One region of the Pseudomonas sp. GW821-FHT02B10 genome, then DNA from elsewhere that is predicted to be linked to it. Evidence: riboswitches for the same ligand, from Rfam matches in the RefSeq annotation. Region 1 holds a riboswitch; the other holds the start of a gene.
The links. A riboswitch is a leader RNA that binds a small molecule or an ion and turns the genes downstream of it on or off. The one in region 1 is predicted to bind cobalamin.

Region 2: linked by a shared signal. The riboswitch ahead of cobO (cob(I)yrinic acid a,c-diamide adenosyltransferase) and the one ahead of cobW (cobalamin biosynthesis protein CobW) in region 1 are both predicted to bind cobalamin.

What each region holds. Positions count from the first base shown of each region.
Region 1 covers NZ_JBWKVU010000004.1:285,903-290,285, forward strand. Annotated here, with positions in the region: gene AC07VU_RS11790 (cobalamin biosynthesis protein) at 50-463, opposite strand; gene AC07VU_RS11795 (CbtA family protein) at 460-1,167, opposite strand; gene AC07VU_RS11800 (CbtB domain-containing protein) at 1,179-1,367, opposite strand; cobalamin riboswitch at 1,466-1,687, opposite strand; cobalamin riboswitch at 1,793-1,991, shown strand; gene cobW (cobalamin biosynthesis protein CobW) at 2,088-3,155, shown strand; gene cobN (cobaltochelatase subunit CobN) at 3,159-4,383, shown strand, end outside.
Region 2 covers NZ_JBWKVU010000005.1:25,106-29,488, forward strand. Annotated here, with positions in the region: gene cbiB (adenosylcobinamide-phosphate synthase CbiB) at 1-621, opposite strand, end outside; gene bluB (5,6-dimethylbenzimidazole synthase) at 618-1,268, opposite strand; gene AC07VU_RS12805 (cobyrinic acid a,c-diamide synthase CobB) at 1,265-2,590, opposite strand; gene cobO (cob(I)yrinic acid a,c-diamide adenosyltransferase) at 2,587-3,198, opposite strand; cobalamin riboswitch at 3,279-3,514, opposite strand; gene AC07VU_RS12815 (hypothetical protein) at 3,678-4,259, shown strand; gene AC07VU_RS12820 (PQQ-dependent sugar dehydrogenase) at 4,332-4,383, shown strand, end outside.

The DNA.
Region 1 (4,383 bases):
CCTCACAGATGAAGATTGCTCATGATCAGCGGCGGGGATTATCGAAGATTTACCCGGAGCAGGCCAAGGCGAGGGTTGCCTGGGCGTATTTCTGCCGTGGGACCAGCAGCTTTGCCGGGCTTCGGGCCAGCTGTTCGGCCAGGGCCAGGGCGGCACTTTCGGCGACGCCGTAACAGCCGGTGCGTTCGTAGGCGATCTGCGAACGATGGCTGAGTTGCAGCACATAAGGCGTCAGCTGGTTACTGCTGAAACAGGTCAGGGGCAAGTCCAGTTGCGCGGCCAGGGCCAGCAGCCCGGGTTCCTCGCGTTTCAGGTCGATGCTGGCCAGGGCCTTGATCTGCCCGGGGTCGATGCGGTGGGTGCTCAGGGTCTGGTCGAGCAGGGTGCGCAAGGTCTCCACCGGGCAGCCCCGCTGGCAGCCCAGGCCGACCACCAGGGTCGGCGCTGTGCTGGCCTGCGTCATGCCGAGTACTGATCGTCGCTCTTGCGGCGGAACAGCCAGGCGCTGATCAGGCCCAGGGCCAGCCAGAACGCGGCGTTGGTCAACTGCGAAGCGATCTTGAACTGCGCCTCCAGCTCCTCCGGGGCGAGCATCGAATGCACTTGCGGCTGCGGCGCGCCGATGAGGTGCGGCACGGCGAGAATGGCCACGCCCAGCACTTTCAGCAGCCAGTTCCGGGCGAAGACGATCAGGGCAATGCCGGCCGCGGTGGAAGCGGCGGTACCGACCCACCAGATCTGCCGTTGCGCCAGGTCCGCGGCGGCGGTGCCCGGCAGTTCGGGCGGCAGGCCGAGGGTCGGCGCCAGGCAGAAAGTCGCATAACCGGCCAGGCCCCAGAGCAGGCCCTGGGAAGTACGGTTCGGCGCGCGCAGGGTGTAGAGGCCGGCAAGCATCAGGGCGAACCCCACGGCGACCACCAGGTTGCCGCCGGTGGTGGACAGCACGCGCTGCCAGCCGTCTTCCGGCTCCCAGGCTTCGGCGTCGTGGCTGTGGGCGGCGGTGCCGGCGGCATGCTCATGCGCTTCTTCATGCTGGGCGGCCGGGGCCTTCTCGTAGGTTTCCGCCTCCAGGATCAGCGGCGCGACCCAGAAGCTTTGCAGCAGGGTCAGCAACAGGGCCGCCAGCAACCCGGTGAACCCCGCGGTTTGCGCGATACGCTTGATCATGTCGGCAGGTCTCAGTGGCAAGGGAAGGCGGCGCTGTGGCGGGTATCGTGGGCGGCGTTGTGCACCGCTTCGATATGGGAGAAGCCGGCGAAATACACAAGGCACGCACCGAGAATCGAGGCGCCGATGGCGGCGACCAGGCGTTGGCTCAGGGTGGCGGTACTGCTGCTGGAGTGGCTGGTGCTGCTGATGATCGACATGGCGCTTCCCTCTGGTGTGTCAGCGGGTGAATCGAGCGCAGCAAAACCCCGCGAGACGGGCTTGCGGGGAATTAACAGCGCCCGCCCACCGCGGGTTTGTTATGACTGTGTAGCGGGCCGGTCTCCGGGCTCGCGAGGGGCGGGGCTTGCGCCACGCCTGCAAGAATCGCCTTCCCATGCCGGACTGCTGGCACAGTGGATCTGATTCTTCGCTCGCTTACCGTTGCGGGGGCAGCACCGGACTGATCAAGGCTTTTGGCCTGTGACGCACCGGTTTCCCGTTTCACCCTGTGAAGGGCACCCGTAACAAGGTGTGTAGGAGAGCATGGGCGAGGGAGGGGCGTCAATTGGCAAGGGTTCTCGTTTTCGATCGCAATTGGCCTGTCCTCGTGCTGCATGGACATTGACCGCCCCCCAAGCTCTGCGTAGCCTTGCGCTCTCGAGGTTCTTCGGCGTCTGTCGAAGCTAAGAAGGGAACGCGGTCCAAGCCGCGGCTGCCCCCGCAACTGTAAACGGTGATGAACGATGCAAGGCCACTGCCAGGCGGCGGGAAGGCGCATCGTTGGCCAGTCGAACGACCGGCACGCCGTCAGCCAGGAGACCTGCCTCGGACCTGATTCTCACTACAACCGGGCGGGGTGATCCGGTGGCGAACCCTTCCGTGCAGTTGCCTGCGCGGTTCTCGTCCCGTATGCCCGCCACCTTGCCAAAGGGCATCCGATGAAAACACTGGCCAAACTTCCCGTCACCATCGTTACCGGCTTCCTCGGCTCGGGCAAAACCACCTTGCTGCGGCACATGCTGGACAACGCCCAGGGCCGACGCATCGCGGTGATCGTCAACGAATTCGGCGAGCTGGGCATCGACGGCGAGATCCTCAAACAGTGTTCCATCGGTTGCACCGAGGAAGAAGCCAGCGGTCGCGTCTACGAGCTGGCCAACGGCTGCCTGTGCTGCACCGTGCAGGAAGAGTTTTTCCCGGTGATGCGCGAACTGGTGGCCCGTCGCGGCGACCTCGACCATATCCTCATTGAAACCTCTGGCCTGGCCCTGCCCAAACCTTTGGTCCAGGCATTCCAGTGGCCGGAAATCCGCAGCGCCTGCACCGTCGACGCGGTGATCACTGTGGTCGACAGCCCGGCCGTGGCCGCCGGCACCTTCGCCGCCTTCCCGGACCAGGTCGACGCCCAGCGCAAGCTTGACCCGAACCTGGACCATGAGTCGCCGCTGCATGAGCTGTTCGCCGACCAGTTGTCCAGCGCCGACCTGGTGATCCTCAACAAGGCCGACCTGATCAACCCGGCAGACCTGGCCAAGGTGCGCCTGGAAGTGGCCGAGGAGCTGCCGCCGGCGGTGAAAGTCATTGAAGCCAGCAGCGGTCGCCTGCCGCTGGACGTGTTGCTGGGCCTGGGCAACGGTTCGGAAGAACACATCGACGGCCGCCACAGCCATCACGATCATCACCACGATGGCGACGATCATGATGATCATGACCACGACGCCTTCGATTCGATCTCCATCGAGCTGCCCCAGGCCGACGAAAGCCTGCTGCTGGACGCCCTGACCCAACTGGTGGTGCAGCACGGCATCCTGCGGGTCAAGGGCTTCGCGGCGATCCCCAACAAGCCGATGCGCCTGTTGATCCAGGGCGTGGGCACCCGCTTCGACAAGCACTTCGACCGCCAGTGGGGCGCCGATGAAGCGCGCACCACGCGCCTGGTGCTGATCGGCCAGGAACTGGACGCGACCCTGCTCGAAGCGCAATTGCGCGCCGCCCTCAGCGTGTAAGCCATGCACCTGCTCAGGACCCAGCCCGGCGGTTTCGTGTCGGATGACAACATTGCCGACCTTGGACAGACCCCCGCCGAGCTGGTGATCCTGTGCAGCGGCGACTCCAGCCTGGCGCTGCTGGCCGAGGCGGCGCAGCAATTGCCGGAGGACTACCCGAGCTTTCGCCTGGCTAACCCGATGCAGGTGCAGAACCATGCCTCGGTCGACCTGTATGTCGACCAGGTGCTGCGCCACGCCAAGGTGATCCTGCTTTCCCTGCACGGCGGCATCGCCTATTGGCGTTATGGCATCGAGCAACTGGTGCAGCTGGCGCAACGCGGCGTGCAGCTGATCCTGGTGCCGGGCGACGACCGTCCGGACCCGGAACTGAGCGACCTGAGCACGGTGCCCGCCGGCGACCGCGAACGCCTCTGGCACTTCCTGCGCCAGGGTGGCATGGGCAATGCGCTGAACCTGTACCGCTGCCTGGCCAGTGGCTGGCTGGGGCGCGATTACCCTTGGTCCGAGCCGCAGACCCTGCCGCGCACGGCGATCTACCACCCGCACAAAAGCAGCGCCGCCCTCAGCGACTGGCACGCCGACTGGCGGGCCGGCCAGCCGGTGGCGGCGCTGCTGTTCTACCGCTCGCATTTGCAGGCGGCCAACACTGCCTTTATCGATGAGTTCTGCCGGCGATTGTTGGCGGCGGGCCTGAACCCGCTGCCGATTGCCCTGGCCAGCCTGAAAGAGCCCGGTTGCCTGGCGGTGGTCGAGGACCTGCTGGATGAAGTCGAGGCCGGGGTGATTCTCAACACCACCGGCTTTGCCCAGTCCAGCCCGGAGGCGCCGCACCTGCGACCGTTCCGCCGCGATATCCCGGTGATCCAGGCCATCTGTGCCCAGGACAACGAACCCGGCTGGCGCGCCAGCGAGCAGGGCCTGGGGCCGCGGGACCTGGCGATGCACATTGCCTTGCCGGAACTGGACGGGCGCATCATCAGCCGGCCCATCAGCTTCAAGGACCTGGCCTGGCGCAGCGAGCGCAGCCAGTCGGACGTGGTCTGCTACCGCTCCGCCCCCGAGCGCATGGACTTTGTCGCCGAACTGGCGCGGCGCTGGGTCGATCTGGCCCGGCTGCCGAATGCTGAAAAACGCATCGCCCTGATCCTCGCCAACTACCCGACCCGCGACGGCCGCATCGGCAATGGCGTGGGCCTGGACACGCCGGCGGCGGCGCTGAATATCC
Region 2 (4,383 bases), on a different contig from region 1:
CAGGGCTACCAGGCGCGCCGGAATGTAGTTGAGCAGGTCGTCGATCTTCGCCGCCGCCCAGCCGAAACGCTCGAAGCGCTCATTACGATAGCCCCACATCGCATCCAGGGTATTGCTCAGGCGATAGAGCACCACGCCCGGCGCACCGGCCACGGTAAACCAGAACAAGGCGGCGAACACCGCGTCGCTGCCGTTTTCCAGCACCGACTCGGTGGCGGCGCGGGCGACTTCGGTGGCATCCAGCTCGCTGGTCTGCCGGCTCACCAGATAGCCGACCCGCTGCCGCGCCTGGTCCAGGTCGTCGCTGCGCAAGGCCTGGGCCACCGGCTCGACATGCTCGCCGAGGCTGCGCAGGCCAAGGGCGCAATACAGCGCCAGGATCTCGAACAACCAGCCGATGTAGGGCAGCCAGGAAAACAGGGTTGCCAGCAGGGTCAGCGGCAGCACCGCGATGACCCAGGCGGTGACGCCATGACTGCGCCAGCCGCGGCCACCGGAGTTGAAGCGTTGCTCGATGCGATCGGCAAAACGACCGAACACCACCAGTGGATGCCAGCGCTTGGGTTCGCCCAGCAACGCATCCAGCGCCACCCCGGCGACACTCAGCAACGCCACACTCATTGACTCACTCCCCAGTAATTTTCATACAGCAATTCACTCAGCGGACGCTCCCGCGCCCAGCCTTCGAGCACCAGCATCGGCGCCGGGTAAAACTCGCCGACCGGGCCCAGGCACAGCACCGCCAGCGGCTTGGCCCCGGCCGGCAGGCCCAGCAACTGGGCCAAGGCAGCGGGCTCGAACAGCGACACCCAGCCCATGCCCAGCCCTTCGGCCCGGGCCGCCAGCCACAGGTTCTGAATCGCGCAGGAGAGCGAGGCCAGGTCCATTTCCGGCAGGGTGCGGCGGCCGAAAATATGCCGCTCACGGTCGTCCATCAGCGCCGCCACCAGGACCTCGGCGCAGTCGTTGATGCCTTCGACCTTGAGCTTCATGAACTCATCGGAACGTTCGCCCAGGGCCTCGGCGGTGCGTACCCGCTCCTCTTCCACCAGTTGCTGGATTTGCCCGCGCAACGACCGGTCACTGATACGGATGAACCGCCAGGGCTGCATCAGGCCGACGCTGGGCGCCTGGTGCGCCGCCTCCAGCAGGCGACGCAAGACCTGCGGCTCGACCGTGCCACCGACGAAGTGACGCATGTCACGACGCTCGGCGATCGCGCGATAGACCGCGTCGCGCTCGGCCGCGGAAAAGGCGTTGTCGCTCATGGGCGCCGCGCGAGCACGCTCGCTCCTGCCGGCGCCAGCAGGGACGCCACCGCTTCGGGGTTGGACGGAAAATAGAAATGCACATAAGAGGCGGTCATCCGCCCTTCGCGGTAAACCGCTTCCGCGCCGCGCCCGCCATTCGGGCTCAGGCCGCGAGCGATCGGCGCAAGCTCGGTGCTGGTCAACGAATGATGATAGGTATGCCCGCGCAACGAACCTTCCGGCAACTCCACCGCCTGCAAGGCCAGGGCCGCCAGGCGCTTTTGCATCACCGCATCGCCGGGCAACAGGCCCAGCAGTTCGGCGCGCTCGCCGTCGACGTCGGTCAGGGAATCCAGCAGATACAACATGCCGCCACACTCGGCGAGCAAGGGTTTGCCTGCGGCGTGATGCGCGCGGATCGCGCTGAGCATCGAGCCGTTCGCCGCCAGCGCCCGGTGATGCAGTTCCGGGTAACCGCCCGGCAGGTACAGGCTGTCTGCCTCAGGCAGTACCGCGTCATGGATCGGCGAGAAAAAGACCAGCTCGGCGCCCATGGCCCGCAGCAGATCCAGGCTCGCGCCATAGGTAAAGGCAAAGGCTTCGTCGCGGGCCACGGCAATGCGCACGCCGGCCAACAACGGCTCAACGGCAACCACCTGGGGAGCGGCGAATGCCACGGCGGGCGGCAAGGCCACTTCGCAGCTGTCCGCCAAGGCGGCCGCGGCGGCGTCGAGACGCAGATCCAGATCGTTGAGTTCGCTGGCCTGCACCAACCCCAGATGGCGGCTGGGCAGTTCGATGCCGGTCTCCCGGGACAGCGCGCCGTACCAGCGCAAGCCCTCGGTCAGGCTGCCTTCGAGCAACTGCGCATGCCGCAGGGTGCCGACGCGGTTGGCCAGCACGCCGGCGAACGGCAAGTCCGGCTGATAACGCGCCAGCCCCAGCGCCAGGGCGCCGAAGGTCTGGGCCATGGCCGTGCCATCGATCACCGCGAGCACCGGCACCCCGAAATGCCGCGCCAGGTCGGCGCTGGACGGCGTGCCGTCGAACAGCCCCATCACGCCTTCGATCAGGATCAGGTCCGCCTCGCCGGCGGCCTCCCACAACAGGCGGCGGCTTTCCTGCTCGCCGACCATCCACATGTCCAGTTGATACACCGGCGCACCGCTGGCGCGCTCGAGGATCATCGGGTCGAGAAAGTCCGGGCCGCACTTGAACACGCGCACCTTGCGTCCCTGATTGCGATGCAGGCGGGCGAGCGCGGCGGTCACGGTGGTCTTGCCCTGACCGGAAGCCGGCGCGGCAATCAATACCGCCGGGCAATGACGGGCATCACTCACAGTTCGACGCCTTTTTGCGCTTTGATCCCGGCCTGGAAGGCATGCTTGACCATGCCCATTTCGGTGACGGTGTCGGCCAGCTCGATCATCTCTGGCTTGGCGCCACGTCCGGTGACCACCACATGCTGCATCGGCGGTCGCGCCTGCAGGTCGCTGAGCACCTGATCCAGGTCCAGATAGCCGTGCTTGAGGGCGATGTTCAGTTCATCAAGCAGCACCAGGCCGATCGTCGGATCGCTCAGCAGTTCGCGGGAAACCGCCCAGGCCGCTTCGGCCGCGGCGATGTCGCGCTGGCGGTCCTGGGTTTCCCAGGTGAAGCCTTCGCCCATGACATGGAAACGCACCTGCTCCGGGAAGCGCCGGAAGAACAATTCCTCGCCAGTGCTGTTGCGGCCCTTGATGAACTGCACCACGCCGCATTGCATGCCGTGGCCCATGGCCCGCGCGAGCATGCCGAAGGCCGAGCTGCTTTTGCCTTTGCCGTTGCCGGTCAGCACCAGCAGCAAACCGCACTCGTTCGGCGAGTTGGCGATGCGTTCATCGATCACGGCTTTTTTGCGCAACATGCGCGCCAGATGGCGTTCGTCACGATCGGGGGATTCAGTCATGGGGCAGCTCTCCGTTGGGGCTGGATAACGGGGGGCAGGAATAGGAATAGACGGCGCAAGCCTGGCATCGCCCACCGTGATGCCGTTGGATGGATCAGGCCGGTCTCCGGGCTTGTGAGTGGCTGGAATGCCCAACTGCGCGCCTTCCCATGTCGACAGTCGACACAGTGGCATCAGGCGCAGTCTTGACTCACTTACCGTTGCGGGGGCAGCGCCGGAATCGTCGTGTGTGCGCCTTCGGCACGCGTACTCACCGGCTTCCCTGTTTCACTCTGTCGACCCAAGGCCACAGAGCACCTGAAACAAGTCGCGAAGGTTAGAGGGTTGGGGGTGGAGCGTCAATTAAAGCCCCGCAGATCGGCGAATGCTGCATATCGGAAAAATGACGCCAATCTTGTGCCACACTCAGTGCAGTGATATCAAATAGCCATAATCGCGTTAAAAAACTCCAATATCTCAACAATAATAGGAAAAGTCCTATGCAAGGCATGATCATCAGCAATCCGAAACTGGAATTCCTGCGCCCTGCCCTGGAACGCTGGTTCGATTGCATCGACCGCTACAACGCCGTGCGCGGCGATAACGAAAGCCCGTACTGGTTCGACGAAAAAGCCAACCTGGGAATGCTCTCGGCGGCAGCCTGGATGGCGGAGATGGTCACCCTGGAACACGCACCGAGCAAAAAACAGCTCGAGGACGGCGACCGCAACGGCCGCACCGACCTGTACATCGCCACGCAGGAGGAACGCGTCTACATCCAGACCACCCAGCGCTGGCCCCGGGTCAACAGCCTGCACCTGACCCAACCGTTGCTGGATGTCGCCAGCGACGCGAAAAAAGCCAGCTACCCCAGCGACCTGAAACTTGGCTGCCTGTTCGTCACGCCACAGAAAACCCAGCACAGTGCCACTCCGGAAGAATTGCAGGACATGGTCGACGACCTGCAAAAGGAACATTGCTGCGCCGTGGCCTGGTACTTCCCCTACGCGTACCGCAAATTGCGCAATGAAGCCGGCAACTATCACCCCGGCGTTGCCGTGCTGTTCAAAGAAGCGCGCTGAACGGGTTGAACCATCGCCGACCTGTGCTTCTCTATGACTACACCGACGTCGTGCATACATAGGGAAATCAGCATGCTCAAACTTCGATACGCAATCCTGATCGCCGTCGCCGCAGGCCTTGGTG